DNA from 2 places in the Halomonas sp. YLB-10 genome. Region 2 is predicted to be linked to the other one. Evidence: predicted binding sites of a transcription regulator. Region 2 holds the regulator's gene; the other holds the start of a gene.
What was found. Region 2 encodes FNR, which switches genes on or off when oxygen is low (the NO sensors DNR and NnrR bind a similar motif). Its sites were predicted from a motif close to TTGATNTANATCAA; they were not measured.
Positions count from the first base shown of each region.

Region 1: the regulator FNR is predicted to act here: its motif matches at 3,355-3,368, upstream of hemN (oxygen-independent coproporphyrinogen III oxidase).

Region 1 covers NZ_RRCU01000011.1:1,572-12,836, forward strand. The annotation lists gene nosZ (TAT-dependent nitrous-oxide reductase) at 1-494, opposite strand, end outside; gene EBB56_RS20415 (NosR/NirI family protein) at 496-2,691, opposite strand; gene EBB56_RS20420 (cytochrome c) at 2,747-3,064, opposite strand; gene hemN (oxygen-independent coproporphyrinogen III oxidase) at 3,463-4,848, shown strand; gene EBB56_RS20430 (adenosylcobalamin-dependent ribonucleoside-diphosphate reductase) at 5,083-7,194, shown strand; gene EBB56_RS20435 (hypothetical protein) at 7,276-8,052, shown strand; gene EBB56_RS20440 (hypothetical protein) at 8,205-9,116, opposite strand; gene EBB56_RS20445 (hypothetical protein) at 9,113-9,301, opposite strand; gene EBB56_RS20450 (SCP2 domain-containing protein) at 9,537-10,097, shown strand; gene EBB56_RS20455 (U32 family peptidase) at 10,198-11,115, opposite strand; gene EBB56_RS20460 (peptidase U32 family protein) at 11,127-11,265, opposite strand, start outside.
Region 2 covers NZ_RRCU01000001.1:836,874-848,138, reverse strand. The annotation lists gene EBB56_RS03535 (sodium:solute symporter family protein) at 1-1,120, shown strand, start outside; gene EBB56_RS03530 (DUF294 nucleotidyltransferase-like domain-containing protein) at 1,223-3,046, shown strand; gene EBB56_RS03525 (3'-5' exonuclease) at 3,043-3,735, shown strand; gene EBB56_RS03520 (hypothetical protein) at 3,808-4,047, shown strand; gene ttcA (tRNA 2-thiocytidine(32) synthetase TtcA) at 4,428-5,387, shown strand; gene fnr (fumarate/nitrate reduction transcriptional regulator Fnr) at 5,548-6,288, opposite strand; gene EBB56_RS03505 (sulfite exporter TauE/SafE family protein) at 6,443-7,129, opposite strand; gene ccoS (cbb3-type cytochrome oxidase assembly protein CcoS) at 7,126-7,356, opposite strand; gene EBB56_RS03495 (heavy metal translocating P-type ATPase) at 7,353-9,827, opposite strand; gene EBB56_RS03490 (FixH family protein) at 9,827-10,351, opposite strand; gene ccoG (cytochrome c oxidase accessory protein CcoG) at 10,351-11,265, opposite strand, start outside.

The DNA of each region.
Region 1 (11,265 bases), on a different contig from region 2:
GTGACCTTGTCGGTCTTCATGATGTCGAGGCGGATCCGCGCCACCCGGGTATTGGCCTTGTCGTTGATGAACAGGTACTTGCCGTCATAACGACCGTCGGTGAGCGAGGCGTGGGGGTGGTGGGCGTCACCGTTGTGGAAACGCGCGGACTCGCCGAGGATATGCCGGGACTCGTTGGTGATGCCCCAGCCGGTGGCGCTCTCGGTGTTGAACACCGGAATGCGCATCAACTCGCGCATGGAGGGGATGCCCAGCACCCTCACTTCGCCGGAGTGGCCGCCGCTCCAGAAGCCGTAGTATTCGTCGAGTTCACCGGGGGCCACCATGGCATCGCCTTCACTGGCGCGGGCACTGCGGCTGCCGAGCAGGGCGCTGGTGCCAACACCGCCGACCACTCCGCTGGCAAGGCCGGCGCCGGCGACGCCGGTCACCGCACTGTTGCGTAGAAAGTGGCGTCGGGCCAGATTCTGGATACTGCGGGAATCGTCACTCACTTCAGTTCTCCTCAAGGCAGGGTATACGCCGCGGGTCGCCGTCCTGGCTTGATCCGCGGGGTTCTGCGTCACCCACGTCGCCGTGCGTCCTCGCCGCATTCCGTTCCAGGCGCTTTCTGCGCTTGACCCGGGGCGGACAGCGACGGTCGTCGTCGTAGGTGATCTGGCAGTCCAGGCAGTAGTGGCACTCCGAGGCCTCGATGCGACCGTCGGGATGGATGGCCACCAGCTCGCAGTCGTTGGCGCAGATCTGGCAGGGGGTGCCGCACTGGCCACGGTGCCGCCTTAGCCAGTCGTAAAGGCGCAGGCGACCGGCGATGGCCAGGCTCGCACCCAGCGGGCAGACGTAGCGGCAGTAGGCCTTGTGCATGAAGGCCGAGCTTGCGATCAGTGCCACGGCGTAGAGCACATAGCCCCAGTCGCGCAGGAAGTGCAGGGTGATGGCGGTCTTGAACGGCTCGACCTCGGCCAGCCGCTCCGCCTGTCCCAGGTCGTAGAAGGACACCCCGACCAGGCCAAACAGGATCAGGTACTTCACCACCCACAGCCGCCGGTGCACGGCGAAGGGCAGCGTCAGTTGCGGCACCTTCAGGTGACGGGCGAGCTGGTTGACCAGGTCCTGCAGCGCGCCGAAGGGACACAGCCAGCCGCAGAAGATGCTGCGGCCCCACAGCACCAGAGTGACCGCCACGAAGACCCACAGCACGAACATCAGCGGATCGATCAGGAAGGCCGACCAGCTGAAGCCATGGATGACGGAATGGATCAGCGCCAGCACATTGACCACCGAGAGCTGGGCCAGCGAGACCCAGCCGATATAGACCAGGGTGTAGAGCAGGAAGGCCTTGCGCAGCGGGCGCAGCAGGCGCGGACGACGCGCCAGGGCGTCCTGGAACGCCAGGATCAGTGACAGCGTCACCAGTCCAGCACCAAGCCCGATCAGCTCTAGCCGACTCTGCTGCCACATCTCGAGCCACAGCGGGGCGGGCTCCACCGGCTCGGGACGCTCGATAAAGGCCTCGGGCAGCGCCTGGTCGAGATGAAAGCGGGTGAACTCCTGGGTCAGCGGCCCCGAGGCCCGGCGCACCAGCAGGTTTAGCCGCCAGGGCGTGCCCGGGTCGAAGTGGGCGTCCTCGTGGATCACGAAGATGTCGCGTTCGCTGAGTGCGGGGGCTCCGTCGATGGCCAGGCGCGGCAGGCGGCGCTGGTCGCTGTCGTGGAAGCTGATCGAGGCGTTGCCCTGGACCAGCTCGATACGATCGAAGATGCCGCCGCGCACGTAGCCCGACCCCTTGTAGGAAAAGCTGCCGTCGGCGAGCAGGGCAACGGCGTGTTCGCCGGGGGCGAGGCTCGCCATCAACTGGTCGTAGCCGCGCTCGCCGAGCAGATTGCGGCCAACGCTCGGCGCATTGAGGTAGCCCAGGTAAAGATCGATGAAGGTGGCGTCGCGGGGCGAACGCTGGCCGCTCAGGTAGTGCTCCGCAGGGGTGCCGACGAAGGCGTCATCGACCTCTCCCTGGCGCAGGGTCAGGTGGCCCAGTGCCCCCTGGTCGAGCAGGCCCTGCCAGTCGGCGGGCGCGTAGATCTCGTCGCGCACGCGGGCGATTGGCGCTGCCGCGGGGTCCTCGATCAGCCCCAGGGCGGCGGCGACCAGGCGTCCTGCCCGCATGATGGTGTCGTTGACCACGATGACGGTCACGGTGGCGCCGGAGATGGCATCGACGTCCTCTCCCACCTCCAGGCGCGACGTCACCGAGGTACCCAGGTGCTGGCCGGCGAAGTCGTCCAGGCGCTCTGACGGGATACCGACCAGCATGATCGGCTCGGAATGATTGAGTACCTTGGCCAGGCGCAGGCTGGCGGAAGGATCGATGGCGATCAGCAGGTTGACCGGCTTGCCCGAGTAGGCGGGGATCGGCGCGACCTCGGCGCTCTCGAAGGCGTAGCCGACCAGTTCGTCGCCACGGTAGAGCGCATTGACCGGCCACGGCAGGTCGGTCACCGGCTCGACCCTGTCGGTGCCGGGAAAGGCCTGCTGAAACAGCGCGAGGTCACCCTTGGCGCTGCCAAGGTCACCGGGATACTGATCGAATTCCAGCGCCAGGGCGGGCAGGCTCAAGCACATCGCCAACAGCACGACAAGCAGGCGCAGGGGAGAAGACCAGTGGCGGGGAAAATGGCGGGGGGCTTGGGTCATGGCATGACCTCGAGGCGCAAAGCGCCCCGAGGACGCTTCGCGCACCAGGGTGGGATCAGGGCGTCAGCGACGAGAAGTAGGCGGCGATGTCGGCGATATCCTGATCCGACAGGGCCGCCGCCTGGGGCGCCATGATGGCGGACATGCCACCACCGCGCTGACCCTCGCGGTAGGCCTTGAGCGCGCTTTCCAGGTACGGAGCGTTCTGACCCGCCAGGTTGGGATAGATCGGTCCGGTGGCCTTGCCGTCAGTGCCATGGCAGGCGGCGCAGGCGCCGATCTTGGTTTCACCGGCGGCGGCGTCGCCGGCGGCCTGGGCGTTGAGACTGAACAGACAGGCGGCGCCAAGCGCGGCCAGGGGGATCCATTTCATGATGAGCGCTCCTCGGTCTTGGGGCGTGATACCTGACGCAAGCGGCGTGCGGCTTGGGTCAGGCATCACGGTTTGTGCGGGATGTCCCTTGGGACTCTCGAGTATTGGAGCGCTCAGCGACAATACCCTATGACGTTGGTCAACTTTAGGCGGGGAGAGGTACGTCTTCCGTACTATGCTTGATCGGGATCACTGGGATGGCAGGGGCATCATTGCGGTTGGCTCGCGTTTGCACTACCTCGGGCGAGAACACGCCACAGGGGCAAGCGCCGTGATGCCGCTGCCGTGATTTGATGCAGATCATGTCTGGCTTCGTCTTGCCGGGACGGGCGGATTCGACGTGCGACAATGCCGACAGATGCCGCCGTCGGGCGGTCGTGTCACGAGGGGCCTTGTCGATGTCATCCGATGTTTTGCCGTTTCAGCGTGCGCTGGTCGAGAAGTACGACCGTCCAGGGCCGCGCTACACCTCCTATCCCACCGCGCCGCACTTCCACGACGGTTTCGGTGTCGCCGACTATCGCCAGGCGGTCGAGCGCAGCCAGCAGGGGGAGCCGAAGCCGCTGTCGGTCTACGTCCATGTGCCCTTCTGCGAAAGCCTCTGCTACTACTGTGCCTGCTCCAAGATCATTACCCACAATCGCGAGCGTGCCGCTGAGTACCTGGCGCTGCTCAAGCGCGAGATCGCCCTGCAGGCGGCGCTGTTCGACGAGACCCGGGAGCTCAACCAGCTGCACCTGGGTGGGGGCACCCCGACCTTTCTGTCCAATGACCAGCTCAAGGGGCTGATCGACGCCCTGGCGCGCCACTTCCGGTTCGCCCCGGAGCAGCGCCGGGAATTCTCGCTGGAGGTGGATCCGCGTACGGTGACCCCCGCCCAGATCCATGAACTGCGCGAGATGGGCTTCAATCGTCTGAGCTTCGGCGTCCAGGACTTCGATCCGCTGGTGCAGAAGGCGGTCAACCGCGTGCAGAGCGAGGCCCAGGTGGCAGCCCTGGTGGACGCCGCCCGGGACGCCGGCTTCGCCTCGGTGTCGGTGGACCTGATCTATGGGCTGCCGCTGCAGACCCGCGACAGCTTCGACGCCACCCTGGCCAAGGTGGTGGCGCTGAGACCCGACCGCATCGCCGCCTACAGCTACGCCCACCTGCCGTCGCTGTTCAAGGCCCAGCGGCTGATCCGCGACGAGGACATGCCGCCGCCCGGGCGCAAGCTCGAGTTGCTCGAGCTGACCATCGAGCGGCTGACCCAGGCGGGCTACGTCTATATCGGCATGGACCACTTCGCCCTGCCCGAGGACGAACTCAGCAGAGCCCGTCACGACGGTACCCTGCAGCGCAATTTCCAGGGCTACTCGACCCACGCTCAGTGCGACATGATCGGGCTCGGGGTCACCTCCATCGGCAAGGTCGGCGACGCCTACAGCCAGAACGTCAAGACCACCGCCGAGCACGCCGAGCACCTCGAGGCCGGGCGGCTGCCGGTGTTGCGGGGCTATCGGTTGAGCGACGAAGACCAGCTGCGTGCCGAACTGATCACCTCGCTGATGTGTCACGGCGAGGTGCGCTTCGCCGAGTTCGAAGCCCGTCACGCTATCGACTTTCGCACGCATTTCGCCAGCGCCCTCGACCAGCTCGACGAGATGCAGGCCGACGGCTTGATCGAGATCAAGCAGCAAGCGCTCAGGGTACTGCCGGCAGGACGCCTGATGATGCGCAACGTGGCCATGGCCTTCGATGCCTACCTGGTCCCCGGCAGCGGGCGCTTCTCGCGCACCGTCTAGCCGGCTCTATCGCGGCTGCCCCGGGGCGAGACGCCCGGGGTAGGCCGCGCTACCTTTCATGCGCCAAAGCCGAATTAACGATCGGGTCTTCCATGGCCCGATTTTTCGTTTATATTGTGCCGCCGGTCGAAAATTTTACTATATCTGGTAGGGTGCCCGAGCTTATCCGGAGCGCGCATCCGCCCCTTTACGACCCCGTTTATTTGCCGGTAACTTCATCGGAGACAAGCTTTCATGACCACATCCGCCAAGGCCGCCGCCCTGTCGCAGGAGGTTCCCATGCAGGGCCCCTCGTATGACATCTGGGACGCCAAGTATCGCTTGAAGGACCGCCACGGCCAGCCCGTCGACGCCGACCTTCAGGCCACCTGGGACCGCGTGGCCAAGGCGCTGGCCGCCGTCGAGGGCGACGCCGCCGACAAGTGGCTGCCGAAGTTTCGCTGGGCGCTGGAAAACGGCGCCGTGCCGGCAGGCCGGATCACCTCCAACGCCGGAGCCGAGGGCTACAAGCCCGCGGTCAGCCTGATCAACTGCACGGTATCGCGGACCATTCGCGACTCCATGCACGACATCCTCGACAGCGTGGTGGATGCGGGCATGACCCTCAAGGCCGGCTGCGGCATCGGCTACGAGTTCTCCACCCTGCGCCACAAGGGCGCCTTCGTGTTCGGCGCCGGTGCCGGCACCAACGGCCCCCTGGCGTTCATGGATATCTACGACAAGATGTGCTTTACGGTGGCCTCCGCCGGCGGCCGTCGTGGCGCCCAGATGGGCACCTTCGACGTCGGTCATCCCGACGTGCGCGACTTTATCGAGGCCAAGCGCGAGGCCGGTCGCCTGCGCCAGTTCAACCTGAGCCTGCTGATCACCGACGAGTTCATGGAAGCGGTGAAGCAGGACGCCGACTGGCCGCTGGCCTTCCCGCTGCACGAGGGCGAGAAGGGCGACGTCGATGACAGCGAGCTGATCTACCGCGACTGGCCGGTGATCGAGGACGGCTACACCCAGGACGCCGAAGGTCGCGTGGCCTGCCGCGTGGTCGAGGTGATCAAGGCCCGCGAGCTGTGGGACACCATCATGCGTTCCACCTACGACTACGCCGAACCCGGGTTCATCCTGATCGACCAGGTCAATCGCATGAACAACAACTGGTTCTGCGAAGAGATCCGCGCCACCAACCCCTGCGGCGAGCAGCCGCTGCCGCCGGAGGGCGCCTGCCTGCTGGGGTCGGTCAACCTGACCCGCTTCGTGATCGATCCGTTCGGCGACAAGCCGCGCTTCGACTGGGACAAGTACCGTGAGGTGGTGGCGATCTTCACCCGCATGCTCGACAACGTGGTCGAGATCAGCGGCCTGCCGCTGTCCGGCCAGCGCCGCGAGATCGAGGCCAAGCGCCGCCACGGCATGGGCTTCCTCGGCCTCGGCTCGACCATGACCATGCTCAAGATGCCCTATGGCTCGGCCGAGTCGCTGGGCTTCACCGAGGAGGTCAGCCGAGTGCTGGCCGTGGAGGGCTGGAAGCAGGCGCTGGAGCTGTCCCGCGAGAAGGGCATGGCCCCGATCCTCGAGCAGGAGTTCGAGCTGACGCCGAAGATGCTTCGCGAGCGTCCCGAGCTCGGCCGCGACGGCTATGAGGTCGGCGACAAGGTGCCCGGGCGCATCCTGCACGCGCGCTACAGCCGCTATATGCAGAAGATCGCCGAGGTCGAGCCGCAGCTGGTGGCGGAGCTGGCAGAGCACGGCGCGCGCTTCACCCACCACTCGTCGATCGCCCCCACCGGGACGATCAGCCTGTCGCTGGGCAACAACGCCTCCAATGGTATCGAGCCGTCGTTCTCCCATCGCTACTTCCGTAACGTGATCCAGGCCGGCAAGAAGACCAAGGAGCAGGTCGAGGTGGTGTCCTTCGAGCTTGCCGCTTACCGTCACTTCATGCACGCCGACGCGGTGGAAAGCGACCTGCCCGAGTACTTCATCACCGCCGACGCGGTGACCCCCAAGCAGCACGTGGCGGTGCAGGCCGCGGCCCAGGCCTGGGTCGACTCGGCGATCTCCAAGACCGTCAACGTGCCCACCGACTTTGCCTTCGAGGCGTTCAAGGACCTGTACCTGGACGCCTACCAGAGCCGCCTCAAGGGCTGCACTACCTTCCGCTTCAACCCGGAGGCCTTCCAGGGCGTGCTGGTGCGCGAGGATGACCTCAAGAACACCACCTATATCTTCGAGCTGGAGAACGGCGAGACCCTCGAACTCAAGGGCGACGAGACGGTGATCTACGACGGCGAGGAACACAACGCCGCCAACCTCTACGACGGCTTGAAGGAGGGGACCTATGGCAAGTGGTAATCGGACCAGCGGCGAGCCGCAACATCATGCCTGGGTCGTGAGCGTGTCACGCCCGCATCATCTTTCTGGAGGAGCCCGCTGATGGCTGTCGAAATCAATTCCAAGATCGTGGGCTACCGCGTCAAGAGCGAGGAGGCCGCCCCCGCGCCGGCCCCGCTGCCCGAGGAAAACCCGCTGACCATGCGCATCCCCTCGCGCCCCGAGGGAACGCTGGAGGCAGTATCCGAGAAGATCTCCTACGTCGGCGCCGAAGGCCGCAAGAAGGTCTACCTGCTGGTGTCCTTCATGCCGGTGGAAGGCGTGCTCAACGGCCAGCGGGTGATTATCGAGCGCCCGGTGGAGTTCTTCTTCCCCTCCGGCCAGCTGTCCAGCGAACACCAGTGGATCACCGCCACCATGCGCAGCCTGTCGCTGGCCGCCCGCGGCGGCTACGTCACCCAGGCGGTGGCGGATCTGCGCAAGGTGGCCTGGGACAAGGGCCTGGTGCGCTGCGGCATGAACCGCTGGAACAAGCCGATGTTCCACGACTCCGAGGTCGCCGCCATCGCCTGGTCGATCCAGCAGATCCTCTATCGTCGCGGCTTCCTCGACATCGACGGCAACCAGATTCCGGTGGAGGAGCTGGTCAGCCGCTACGCCCGGCGCCAGGCCTCCGGCCACGGCTGGTACCCCGCCGAGGTCGAGGACGAGACCCCGAGCGGCGCGGTCGAGCCGCTGGATGGCAAGCCTGCCGAGTCCGCCGCCGAAGGCGCCAGCCCCGCCGTGGTCGGCAACTGCCCCGAGTGTCGCGGCGAGCTGATCATGATGGACGGCTGCCCCACCTGCTACGCCGGCTGCGGCTGGTCGAAGTGTGGCTAGTCGACGTTTGGTTGGAAAGCACGACTAGAATACGTGGCTAGAAAGCACGGCTGGCGCGCGAACAACCCAGCGTCACAACGATGGGCCCTTCGGGGCCCATCGTTGTGTCTGGAGGGGTGGTTTTCGTTCAGCCAGCGTCGTGACAGCAGGCGCTATGACGCCCCAGGCGGCTGAGCCTGGCCGGAGCGGGTGGTGTTGTAGACGGGGTGGCCGCAGGGGCAGTGGTGGTTGATGAACCGGCTGCGGAAAAAACGGATGTCGAACTCCCGGACGTAGCTGGTCTTGTGGGCGGCCAGCACGATGTCAAAGGCGTAGTCGCGGTGGGCCTCGCCCCGACTCTGGGCGTCCAGGTAGGGCGTGTAGTCGGTGGTGATATGCAACTGGAGATGGGCTTCGCACAGATGCCCGGTGAAGTAGGGCAACACACGTATCTGGCTTTCCTCCTTGGGCGCCGAGGGTTCGGGCATGCCAGTCACGTTGCCGATGATCACCTTGCGAGAATCCAGCACGAACATGCAGAGGCCGCTGCCGGTGCCAAGCAGGCTGCCAAGGTAGAGGGTTTCGGCATGGTCACCCTCTATCAGCTTGCGCATGGCGTGGACGGTGAAGCGATAGCTCTGCCAGTGGCACCACTGTGCTGCTCGTTGCAGTCGGTGATAGACACTAGCCCCGACGCTGCGACGCGCAAACCCGGCCAGGCGCTGGCGCAGACGGGATTGGCCCAGATAGAAGGCATAGTACCAGGCCACCAGTTTCGTAAACGCCAGGCAGATGATCGCAATAGTGAGGGTAACCAGCGACGTCTGAAGGAAGGGCTCGCCGAAGGGCTCGCCTTGGGTGTCTGGGTAGGCGTAAGGAGAAGCGGAGGGGGCAGAGAAAGCGTGCAGGAGGTAAAGCACAGCGAAGACCGGGAGGGCGGCCCCAAAGCCGGCGATGGCGCTGCGCAAGGTCAGCTGTTGTCCGTTGGCACGAATGACGTAGCGTCGCCAGGAAGGGATCGAATGGCATAGCAGAAAGCCGGCCACCAGCAGGACGAAAGGTGGCAGCAGCTTGATGCCGCTCATTCCGGCTTGCTGTCCCTGCGATCGAGGCTGCGGCGAAGGGCTCTGACGTTGCTCTTGACCTTGCGCGACCGCACCAGCTCGGCGCTGTCCACGGAGACGGCGCCGCGATGCGATATCTTCATGCTACGCAGGTGGCCACCCTCTTTGGCCTTGAGGTAGCCTTCGAAGCTGGTTTCGATGGACATCGTTGCTCCTTTTCCGCTTGTGAACTCAATGCTCTGCGGAACCTGGGTGAAGCCAAGGGGCCGAACCCGATGATGTCAGCAGTGTAGCAGAGTTCCCATTTCGACCCCGGCATTCGGCTGTGTCAGAGCGTTCAACGAGCGCTACACCAGAGGGCTTGATGGGCGTCATGAACCGAGGGCGACGGTATCGCTAGCATGACCCGGCGGCGTCGTGCCGCTTGACCAGGAACCCGTCATGTCGCTGTCGCCGCTCGGCTCGCTGTCGTTGCCTTCTCTTGCCCTTCCTGCCCTGCCCACCCTTCCTTCGTTGCCGTCGTCGTTGACGTCTGGCGCCTTGACCCGGGTGCCCCATCGTCTGCATCTGTCACTGATGCGCCGTCTCGGCCCGCTGCCCCTGCCGCTGTTGCGCACGAGTCTCGAGCCCTGGCTCAACCGCACCCTGGCCGAGCCACTGGCCGACGGTGAGTTCGACGTGCTTGAAGGGCGCCGGGTGTGTCTGTCCATCGATGATCTGGCGCTGGCGGTCACCCTGACCCTCACGCACGGTCGCCTGCAGGTCACCGACGCGCCCTGGGAGGTGAAGGTGGCGGGGGGCTGGCGCGAGTTCGCCTGCCTGGCCAGCCGCGAGGAAGACCCGGACAGCCTGTTCTTCCAGCGCCGGCTGTGCCTGGAGGGCGATACCGAACTGGGGCTGACGGTGAAGAACCTGCTGGATGGGCAGGAAATGGAACTGCTGCATCCCTACCTGCTCGAGGCGCTGGGCCAGCTGCAGCGCTGGCTGCCTCGCCAGGCCTAGGCGCCTGGTTACCGCCTGCTGGCTGGCGGGTTGAGCCATCTAGCGATGGAGGCCGGCGAACCGGCCTCCTGAGTGAGGTGGTGTGAGAGGGAAGGGGCTTTCAGTCTTCCAGTACCGGCGCCAGATCCATCCCCGCCTGGCCGTGCCAATAGCCATTGCACAGCTCGGCGTCCACCAGCGCCAGCGGCGAGGGCGCCGAGTAGCGTCCTTGGCGGGCCAGGTCGAAGTCCGCCACCACCTCATCCATCCCCTCTGAACGCGGACTTAGCCGGGCCGTGGTGACGCCCATTGTGGCCATCTCGGCAAGCTCGTGGCGCAGGTCCTGACAGGCCCCGGACAGGGTCTGGATACCGTTCAGGGTGAACAGTCGACGGCTGTCGTCCTGGGTGGTCAGCGACAGCCCTTCCGGATAGTCCTGGCAGACGAACTGGCAGCGATCCTTGGGGTGCTGATGGTGACGCGCGGTAAAGCAGCGCGACGACCAGGCCAGCGGCAGGTGGCCGTAGGCCAGCACCTCGCAGTCCAGCGCCAGCCCCGCCTCGCGGGCGTCAGACAGCAGCCGGGCCAGGTCGGCGCCGGGCAACTCCACCGGGGCGACGAAGCGGAACATGCCGGCGCGCTTGAGGATCTCCAGGGTCGGCACATTGTAGAGGTTGAGCGCCGGGCCGCCGACGAAGGGCAGGCCCGCCTCGGACAGCCGGTGCACCGCGCTCATGTCGTTGGCCTCGACCAGGAAGTCGCCGTTGTCGCACAGCCTGGTCAGGTCGCGCAGGTCGGCGTTGGACTCGATCAGGGTCTGCGAGCCGAGGATCACCTGCTTGCCGGCGGCGGCGAGCTGGTGGCCGATCTCCAGCCAGTCGGCGAGCTTCATGTCGCGCCGCCGGGAGCACACGGTTTCGCCCAGGGTGACGCTGGTCAGCGGCCAGTGGCAGGCCTGTTCATAAAAGGCGAAGTAGCGCTCGCGGGTCCAGTAGAAGGACACCGGGCCAAGGCTCAATTCCAGTGAAGCAGCGGTCATCTCGCCTCCTGTCATTTCCAGTCGCGCTCGTAGGCGCCGAGAGTATGGGTGGAGCCTTCGGCCAGCGGCGCCAGGGCGGCGCTCCAGTCGGCCTGGGGGCGATAGTCGTCGCCGGCCCGGTCCAGATGGTCCAGCGCCTGGCGCCACACG
Region 2 (11,265 bases):
CATTCTCGATCGTCTCGACGGTCTGCTGACGGATCTGGGCATCACGCCCTACACCGACGGCAGCCAGCCGATGATCAACGTGTTCTTCATCACCGCCGCCCTGATGTGCGGTACCGCGGGTCTGCCCCACGTCATCGTGCGCTTCTTCACCGTGCCTCGGGTGCGTGACGCCCGGGTCAGCGCCGGCTGGGCGCTGGTGTTCATCGCACTGCTCTACACCACCGCTCCGGCGGTCGGCGTGTTCGCCCGCACCAACATCATCGAGACGGTACACGAGACCAGCTACGAAGAGGCACCGGCCTGGTTCAAGAGCTGGGAAGGCGTGGGCCTGATCGGCTGGCTCGACAAGAACGACGACGGTCGTGTGCAGATGGGGCCGGGCGCACCGTTCGAGGGCAAGCCGACTTTCGAAAGCGGCCCGCTGGAAGAGGAAACTCCTGGCGAGCACGGGCAGCGGGTGGTGACCAATACGCCTACCGACAGCCCCAACGAGGTCTATATCGACCGCGACATCATCGTGCTGGCCAACCCCGAGATCGGCGGCCTGCCGGCCTGGGTGATCGCCTTGATGGCCGCCGGTGGCGTGGCCGCGGCGCTGTCCACCGCAGCCGGTCTGTTGCTGGTGATCTCGGCGGCTGTGTCCCATGACCTGATCAAGAAGCAGATCAATCCCAACCTCAGCGAGAAGGGGGAGCTGCTGGCGGCGCGTAGTGCTGCTGCGGTGGCGGTGGTGGTAGCCGGCTACTTCGGCATCAACCCGCCGGGCTTCGTGGCCCAGGTGGTGGCCTTTGCCTTCGGTCTTGCTGCCTCGTCCTTCTTCCCGGCGATCCTGCTTGGCATCTTCGACAAGCGCATGAACCGCGAAGGGGCCATCGTCGGCATGGTGCTGGGTCTGAGCTTCACCTTCATCTACATCGTCTACACCAAGTTCATCAACACCGATCCTTCGATCTGGTGGTTCGGCATCTCGCCGGAGGGTATCGGTACCCTCGGCATGATCCTCCACTTCGTTGTGGCCTTCGTGGTCTCGCGGGCAACCGCGGCACCGCCGGAGCACATCCAGGAACTGGTGGAGAACGTGCGTGTGCCGAGAGGCGCGGGTGAGGCCCACGCTCACTAGAGCGGGCCATCAGGCAGGGGCGTCGGCCCACCATCCGTCGCCCCCTGCCAGACGACAACACTCCCCGACCCCGGCCTCGCCGGGGTCGGTCATGGAGCAGACATGATCGACATCGACTTCACTCATCCACCGTTTTCATTGCTCGACGAGGCCGAGCGCGAGCGGGTCCTGGGCGGGCTGGATATCGCCTACTACGGGCGGGATGACGTGATCCTCGATGCAGGGCAGTCCGGCGAGTTCGTCTTTGTGATCCACAAGGGCGAAGTCGCCGAACTGGACCCGGCCGAGGGCCCCGCCGGGGGGCGCATCGGCCACTACACCGGGGGCGATCTGTTCGGTGCCATCAGCGTGATCAACGGCCAGAGCCGTTACCGCTTCGTCGCCGAAGAAGAAAGCCTGTGTTATCTGATGCCGCACACCTTGTTTCTGTCGCTGTGCGAGAACAACGCCGCCTTCTCGGACTACTTTCACCAGCGCCTGATCAGCAAGACGCGCTTGCTGGCCGAACGTCGCGCCGAGGGCGGGGTCACCCTGGCCGGATTCATGCTCGCCCGGGTGAACGAGTGCATGCGTGAACCGCTCAAGGTCGGCTCGACGACATGCATTCGCGACGCCGTGCTGACCCTCAAGGACAAGGGCGCCGACAGCCTGCTGGTCGAGACGCCCGATGGTCCTGGCATGCTGACCAAGACCGACCTGCTCGAGGCCCTGGTGCTGGAGGGGTGCGACGGTAATGCCGAGGTCGGTGGCATCGCTCATCTGTCGCTGGTGACGGTGGACGAAAGCCAGTACCTGTTCGAGGCACTGATCGAGATGACCCGCCACAAGGTGGCCAGGGTGGTGGTGCTTCAGGGCCAGCGGCTGATCGGTGTCGTGGAGCTGACCGATGTGCTCAGCTTCTTTTCCAGCCGCAGCTACGTGGTCAGCCTGCAGGTCGAGCAGGCGACGACCCTGGCCTCGCTCAGCGAAGCAAGTCAGCGTGCGCCGGAGCTGGTCGAGGCGCTGATGGCCCAGGGGGTACGCATGCGCTTCGCCATGGGCATGCTGTCGGCGCTCAATGGGCGCATCATCAGCAAGGCCTGGCACTTCTCGATGCCGGCCCCTCAGCGCGAGCGCGCCTGTCTGCTGGTGCTCGGCAGCGAAGGGCGCGGCGAGCAGATCCTGAAGACCGACCAGGACAATGCGCTGATCCTGGCCGATGACCAGCAGTGGGACGAGCTCAGCGCAGATACCGCGCGGTTCACCAGCGTGCTCGACGATCTGGGCTATCCGCGCTGCCCGGGCAACATCATGGTCTCCAACCCCCAGTGGGTCGGCACCCTTGCGCAATGGCGCGCGCGCATCCGTCGCTGGGTCAGCGAACCCGACGGAGAAAGCCTGATGCGTCTGGCGGTGCTTGCCGACGCCTCGGGGGTGGCCGGTGACTTTGCCCTGGTGGACCGACTCCACGACGTGCTGATCGAAGAAACACGGGGCAATGAACTGTTGCTGACCCATCTGGCGAGGGGGGTGTTGCGGTTCTCGACGCCCTTGACCCTGTTTGGAACGCTGAAGAAGCCCGAGCACGGCGTCGACATCAAGAAGGGTGGCATCTTTCCTATCGTCCATGGTGTTCGCACCATGGCACTGGAGTGCGGGCTGCGCGAGACCTCGACCCACGACCGGCTGGCGGCGCTGGCGTCACTCGGGCGCATCGAGCGGGTGGTGGCGGAGGATCTCGGCGAGGCGTTGTCGCTGTTCTGTGAGCTGCGGCTTCGGGCGCAGCTGGCCTACCGGCGCGACGATGCCCGGGCTACGGACGCCCCGGACAGAGTGGTGGTTCAGTCGCTCAATTCGCTGGAGCGGGACCTGCTGCGCGAGGCGCTGCATCTGGTCAAGGAGTTCAAGGCCAGCCTGTCCCACCGCTATCACCTGGAGTATGCATGAGTGTCGAGGCAGCCCCCCAGGGCAAGCTGCCTTGGCGTCAATGGTTTCGCTTGGGAGAGTACCCGATGCTGAGAGCGATCAGGCGTGTGGCCGACAGGCGTCGGCAGGCCGATGGCGATTTCGCCTGGCTGTTCAATCCCTATACCGGCGATGAGCTGGTGTCCCTGGACTGCGAAACCACCGGTCTGGATACCCGTCATGCGGAGCTGGTGTCCATCGCTGCGGTACGCATTCGTGACGATCGCGTCTTGACCAGCGAGTCGCTGGACCTGCGGCTCGCGCCTCCTGCCAGCCTGAGTGGAGACTCCATCTGCATCCATCGCCTGCGAGGGGTCGACCTGGAAGGCGGCCTCGAGGTGCGCGAGGCCTTGACGACGCTGCTGGAATTTATCGGCAATCGCCCATTGGTCGGCTGGTGTATCGACTTCGACCTGGCCATGCTGGATCGCTACCTGAAGGCGGAGTTCGGCTTCTCGCTGCCCAACGCCACCATCGACGTGGCCCAGCAGTACCGCAAGCGGCTGCGCCGAAGTCACCCGGAAATCGAGGTGCAGCCGACCTTTGAACAATTGGCAGAGCGACTGGGAGTCCCGATCATGGGACGCCATACGGCCCTGGGCGACGCCGTCACCACGGCGCTGATGCATCTGCGCCTGGAGAGCGGGGCACTCACGGCGCCATCGCGCTGACCCGTTGCCGCCATCCGCGCTGACCCGGTGCCGCCCGCACCGGCAACCATTCACCTGCAAGGAGATCCTGTCATGAGTCTGCACGCCATGTTGACCCTTCTCGAGCCCACGCTGCTGGCGCTGGGCCTGGTCTCGGTGCTGGTGGCCTACCTCCAGTACTATCGCCGTACCCGGGACCTGTGGGGCATGGTCAAGTTCTGGGAGAAGCGCCTGACCCTGACCGTGCGCGAGTTTGGCTGGCAACGTGCCGGCATCCTGCTGCTGTTGCTGGGCGTGGTGGTGCGCTATCTGCTGGCGCTGAACGTCGTCTAGGGCTTGTCTGAAAAGTGCCTGCGCTCGGTAATACGGCGTTAAAAATCGGATCAAAATGCTCATTTACACCCCGTAAACTGCGCTTTCTCACCGATTTTTGCCTTGTCTAACCTTCGCTCGTCGACTTTTCGGACAGCGCCTAGGGCCTGGCTGACAGGCACTTGCGTTCTTCGACTTGCCAGACCAGACCAGACCAGGCCACGACGCGCAAGGGCGCCACTACGGCGGTGTCGTCCTTGGCGGTTTCCGATGTGCTGCCGACGAAAAGCCTCTCCCGTATTGTCCTCGCCGGGGTAAGCGGTCGCTGACCTCTTCGCCACTAAAGCGTCCGGATGGTAGACTGGCGCCTCTTTCATTTTCAGCCGTGATGTCCCGCTCCCATGTCGCCACAGTCCGCCTCCGCCACCCTGTTCGATCCCCGTACCCCCGAGGATGACCATCTCTCGATCGATGCCGGTGTCAGCCCGGCCGACCCTGCTGCGGATGGCGATCAGACGGAAGCCCAAGTTCAGGCCAAGGCACGGCGTGAGTTCAACAAGCTGCAGAAGCGCCTGCGCCGCCAGGCCGGCAACGCCATCATTGACTACGGCATGATCCAGGAAGGCGACAAGATCATGGTGTGTCTGTCTGGTGGCAAGGACAGCTACACCATGCTCGAGATCCTGCGCAGCCTTCAGCGCAACGCGCCGGTCAACTTCTCGCTGGTGGCGGTGAATCTGGATCAGAAGCAGCCGGGCTTTCCGGAGCATGTGCTGCCGAACTATCTGGACAGTATCGGCGTGGACTACCACATCCTCGAGCGCGACACCTATTCGGTGGTGAAGGAGAAGACGCCGGAGGGCAAGACCACCTGCGCGCTCTGCTCACGCCTGCGGCGCGGCTCTCTCTATGGCTTCGCCGAGGAGATCGGGGCGACCAAGATCGCCCTGGGCCACCACCGCGAGGACATTCTCGAGACGCTGTTTCTGAACATGTTCTTCGGTGGCAGCCTCAAGGCGATGCCGCCCAAGCTGCTCTCCGACGACGGCAAGAACATCGTCATCCGCCCGCTGGCGTACTGCCGCGAGGCCGATATCCAGGCCTACAGCGAGGCGATGGAGTTCCCGATCATCCCGTGCAACCTGTGTGGTTCCCAGCCCAACCTGCAGCGCCAGGTGGTCAAGGAGATGCTGGCCGAGTGGGAGGTCAAGCATCCCGGGCGCCTCGAGAGCATGTTCAAGGCGGTGACCAATGTGGCGCCGTCGCAGCTGGCGGATCGGCAACTGTTCGACTTCGAGGGGCTGGAGGCCGTACAGGCCGAACGCCAGGCCCGGCGCATCGACGTGGTGGATGCCGGCTGATCTCGCCAACAGCGAATGTGCATGACGCCATGACAGCAAAAGAGGCCGCATCTCCGGATGCGGCCTCTTTCTTGTCACACGCCATCTATTACGCTTTGCTTTCCAGATCCTGGGTACCGGGCGCTGCTGGCCAAGCCCGGCACACTGCCGCCAGGCCCGCTCAGGTAACTTCGGTGTCGGCCAGGGTCGACAGCGCGGTCAGGTCGAGGATATTGACCTCACGTCCCGATACCGCCACCAGATCCTGCTGCTGGAAACGCCCGAGGATACGGCTGACCGTTTCCACCGCCAGCCCCAGGTGATTGCCGATGTCGGCGCGGGACATGGACAGGCGGAAGCTGAACGGTGAATAGCCGCGGCGGCGGAAGCGGTCCGACAGGCCGAGGAAGAAGCAGGCCAGGCGCTGATCGGCGGTCTTGCGTGACAGCAGCTGCATCATCCGGCGGTCCTCTCGCAGCTCCTTGCTCAGGGTGCGAAACAGCTGGGCACGCAGCTCCGGTAGGGTCTGGGTCAGCGCATCGAGGCGGTCGAAGGGAATCTCGCACACCGTGGTGGTCTCCAGCGCCACCACGCTGCCGGGATAGCGGCCGTCGTCGATGCCATCCAGGCCAACCAGTTCACTGGGCAGGAAGAAGTTGGTCAACTGAGCTTCGCCGCTGCCTTCGGTGGTGATCTGCTTGAGACTCCCCGATCGGACCGCGAAGACGCTGGTGAAGCGATCTCCCTGCTCGACCAATCGTGTGCCTTTCTTGATCGGCGGGTGACGACGGATGATGGAATCGAAGCGCTCGAGGTCGGCGGTCTCCAGCGACAGCGGAAGGCACAAGGAACTCAGGCTGCAGGACTCACAGCGAGTCTCATGCAGCATGGGACGCCGCCGATCTTGGGCCGTAGGACTCATTCGCAGCTCCTGTGGATCTGGGATCGATATTGACTGGGCCATGGGGAGAACAGACGTCGCCCGTACAGCACGTTGATGGCACTATTCTACACCCTCAGATCAGCTAAAAGTGGCGTCTACCTCTTTAGGATTAATAACTTAGAGGTAGGATGCGTCATTGGTGCAGCCCAGTCCAAAGTTGCCAGACGGCAAAGGCGATGATCATGCCAGCGGCGACAAGGCGTGTTGCCCGATGCGCCAGCAGGGCCTGCATTTGTCTTGCGGCGAGGCCCGTCACCACCAGCGCCGGAAGCGTACCAAGACCGAAGCTCGCCATCAGCAGTGCGCCCTCGAGGGGCTCGGCCCGTGCCAGGCTCCAGGCCAGCATCGAGTACACCAGGCCACAGGGCAGCCAGCCCCAGATGGCGCCCAGCGCCACCGCCTGGGGCAGACGCACCACCGGCAACAGGCGTCTGCCTGCGGGTTCCAGGTACCTCCAGAGGTGACGTCCCAGTGCCTCGACGTGACGCAGGCCTTTCCATAGATCGGCAATGTAAAGCGCCATCAGGATCAACATCAGGCTGGCGACGATCTGCATCAGGCCACGCAGGGTCGGCGAAAGGCCGATCACCGAACCCAGGGCGGCAACCAGAGCGCCCGCCACACAGTAGCTGGTGATACGACCTACATTGTAGCCGAGCACAAGTGTGCTCACCCGCCAAGGTTGACGCATGCTGGGTGGGATGGCAAAGGTCAGGGCGCTCATGATACCGCCGCACATGCCAATACAGTGTGCACCGCCGAGCAGGCCAAACACGAAGGCCGCCATCATGGGAGGCAGCTCGAGGCCGGTAGGATTCACTCAGGCCCTCTGGACGATGGATCACGATCGGATGTCTGCGCAGGCGTTTCGGACGAGGAAGCGCCGTCATCGGCACTGCGAGTGTCGTCCTCATCCTCGAACAGGATGCGATAGGCGGGGCCTTCGAGGTCCTCGAACTGGTCGTTGCGCACCGCCCAGAAGAAGGCCCAGACCGCCAGGCCCAGCAGGATCAACGACAAGGGTATCAACAGGTAAAGGATGCTCATGGGCCGGGGCTTGCGGTGACGGGTGAAGGTGTCGCGGTCGGCCTGGTGCGTCCGCGCCGCAGACGCAGGGCATTGCCGATGACCAGCAACGAGCTGAGTGACATGCCGATGGCGGCAAGCCATGGGGGCACGAAGCCCAGCGCCGCTGCGGGCAGCGCCACGACATTGTAGAGCACCGACCAGGACAGATTCTGGCGAATGATGCGACGGGTCTGGCGGGCCACCTCGATGGCTTCGACGATACCCGTGAGCGGTTCGCCCAGCAATACCAGATCGGCGCGGGTGCGGGTGAGGTCGCTGGCCCCGGCCATGGCGATGGCAAGGTCGGCGCCGGCCAGTACCGGCACGTCATTGATGCCATCACCGACCATGGCCACCTTTTCACCCTGTGCCTGTCGCGCCTTCAAGTGCCCGAGCTTGTCCTCGGGGGTGGCCTCGCCACGCCACTGATCGACGCCCAGCGTGCGGGCCAGCTGGCCGACGTTGACTGCGCGGTCGCCCGACAGGATCTCGATGGCAAGCCCCCGCTGGGCGAGGGCGGCGAGGGTCTCGGCGGCGTCGTCACGGGGCTGATCGTCGAGCTTGAACCAGGCCTGGGGCTTGCCTTCGCAGGCCAGCAGCAGCCAAAGCCCTGCGCCAGGGAGCTCAGTAACGGGTTGGCCCAGGCAGGCAAAACGCGGCTGGCCCAGTCGCCAGCGCCGGCCGTCGATCACGCCTTCCACGCCCTGACCCGGGTGATTGCGCAGTTCGCTGGCCTGGCAGCTGGCGTCGCGCCAGGCAGCGAAGGCACGGGCGATGGGGTGCTCCGAGCCGGTCTCCAGTGCCGCCGCCAGTGCCAGATGCCGGCGCTTGGCGGCAGCGTCCATCTCGCCATTGTTGGCGCTTCCTTCGTCGTCGCTCAGCGGCCGGTGTTCGGCGAGTTGCATACGCCCCCGGGTCAGGGTGCCGGTCTTGTCGAAGACGACGCGATCGAGGCCGGCCAGGGTCTCCAGCGCATCGGCTCGGGTCACCAGTACCCCGGCACGTCTCAGCCGGCCGTGGGCCACGGTCAGGGCGGTGGGGGTCGCCAGCGCCAGGGCGCAGGGGCAGGTCACCACCAGTACCGACAGGGTGATCCACAGGCTGCGGCTAGGGTCGATCAGGCTCCAGACCAGCGCCACCAGGGCGGTGATGACCAGCAGGTTCAACACGAAGCGATGGGCCACCTGCTCGGCCAGGCGGGCGATACGTGGACGATGGGCGAAGGCACGGTCGGTGAGATCGAGAATGCCGGCGGCGCGGGTATCGTCGCCGACGCGGGTGACCATCACTTCGATCGGGCTGTCCATGCACAGGGTACCTGCGTGCACGGTATCTCCCTGGCGACGCAGGCAGGGCAGCGATTCGCCGGTCAGCAGCGACTCGTCGATCTGGGCCAGGCCCGAGGTAAGGGTGCCATCTGCAGGAATCTGGGCGCCGGGGCTGACCCGAACCCGGTCCCCCGGGACCAGCTGACTGGCGGGGATGACGCGTTCATCGCCCTGCTCGTCGAGGCGCACCGCGGCACTCGGCAGCGCGCTGGCCAGGGCATTGCCGCTGCGGCCGTAGTGGGTACGGGCGCGAGACTCCAGGTAGCGTCCGAACAGCAGGAAGAAGGTGAACATGCTGACCGAGTCGAAGTAGCGGTCCCCGGAGTCGCTCACGACCGACCAGGTGCTGGCGACGAAGGCACCACCGATGGCCAGCGCCACCGGCACATCCATGCCCAGCACGCGGGTTCGCAGATTGCGCAGGGCGCCGACGAAGAAGGGTTGGGCCGAGTACAGTACCACCGGAGTGGTCAGCGCCAGCGATAGCCAGGCAAACAGACGCTCGAACTCGGTGCTGAGATCACCGCCGTCGACGTAGTGCGGGATGGAAAACATCAGCACCTGCATCATGCCGACTGCCGCCACGATCAGGCGCCTTATCATCTGGCGCGACTGTTGCTTGAGCCGCTGCTGGGCCTGGTCCGGCTCGTAGGGCTGGGAGGGATAGCCAATGGCGGCCATCTCGGCCAGCAGGCGCGACAGCGACAGGCGTTCGGGATCCCAGCGCACCTGAAGGCGATGCTGGGAAAGATTGACAGCGCAGCTCTCCAGGCCGTCGAGGGCATTCAGGCGGTGTTCGATCAGCCAGGCGCAGGCGGCGCAGGTGATGCCATCCACCGCCAGGGTCGCTACCTTGGTGTCGCCATCCTGACGCACGAAACGATCCTGCAGGCCCGGATCGTCGAATACCTGATAGCGGGCCTCGTCGGCGGGTGTCGGCGATGGGCGCTCCGGCAGGGCGGTGCGAAAGCGATAGTAGCTGTCCAGGCCGCCGCCGACGATGGCCTGGGCCACCGCCTCGCAGCCCGGGCAGCACAGCGGATGGCGCTGGCCATCCAGGGTGATCGACCAGGATGCTGTGGCCTCCACCGGGGCGCCACAGTGGTAGCACGAGGCCGCCATCAGAGTCCCGGTGTCAGGCGCACGGAGGTCTCCCGCGGGAACTCTGCCTCGCCGGTCAGGCGCCATTCAGGCTGCTGTCCCGACGCGCCTTCTGCGTGGGGCTGCAGCTGAAGGTACCAGCGATAGCGCAGATTGCGCTCGAGGGTGCCGACATAGTGGCCTTCACGGGTGTGGGTCAGCACCAGTGCCCGGTCGCGGGCGCCATCGGTGGGGAACTTCAGCGCCAGATCCAGCCGCTCTGGGCGTTCGTCGCCATCGAGTGTTACCACCACGTCGCCGGTGGTGGCGTCGATGCGCAGCTCGGCCGCCAGCCCCAGCGCCTCGGCACGTTGCTGCTTTTCGAGCTGGACGTTGATGGCCAGACCTTCCTTGTAGTAATCGTCCGGCACCGAACCGTCGAAGTAGCGGATCGAGAAGGCCAGGTAGACCATGCTGAAGGTGACCGACGACAGCAGCAGGGCGATCAGGAACCAGGGCCAGAACTGCTTGTACCAGGGCGGCACCTGGGGATCGGACAGGGACATCAGGGGGTAACTCCTATAAATCGGCTTTCACGTTCGATGGCCACGGACGGATCGTCCTCGGCGAGGACGCGAACGCTGATATCGGCACTACGTTGTTCCATCTGATCAGGATTCACGCTCAAGGTCATCACCAGTTGGCGGGACTGGTTGGCGGGAACCTCGATGGCGGTGGTGTCGCTCTCGAGACCCTCGATGCCGGCTACCTCGATCACGTAGCGATGAGGGCGGTTGTCGAGGTTACGCACGGTCATGGCGTAGGAGTTGGCGATGCGTCCATCGGTCAGTGTCTGGTAGAGCCGAGCGCGATCGCGCTCCACATCCACATCCAGCGGTGTGCGGTCGGCGATGGTCCAGACGAACAAGCCGATCATCACCACCAGGGCGACCAGGTAGCCGATCAGTCGAGGCCTCAACAGGTGGGTCTTGTTGCCGTCGAGGGCGTGCTCGGTGGTGTAACGCACCAGGCCACGGGGGTAGCCCATCTTGTCCATTACGCTGTCGCAGGCGTCGATGCAGGCGGCGCAGGTGATGCACTGGTACTGCAGACCGTCGCGGATATCGATGCCGGTCGGGCAGACCTGAACACAGAGGTCGCAGTCGATGCAGTGGCCAAGGCCCTGCTCTGCCGGGTCGGCGTTGCGCTTGCGCGGGCCGCGAGGCTCCCCGCGGTGGTAGTCGTAGGACACGATCAGGGTGTCGCGATCGAACATCACCGACTGGAAGCGGGCGTAGGGGCACATGTACAGGCAGACCTGCTCGCGCAGCCAACCGGCGTTCAGGTAGGTGAAGACGATAAAGAAGCCGACCCAGAAATAGGACCAGCCGCTGGCCGACAGGGTGGCAAGGTCCGTCACCAGGCCACCGATCGGAGTGAAGTAGCCGACGAAGGTGATGCCGGTGGCCGCCGAGATGAT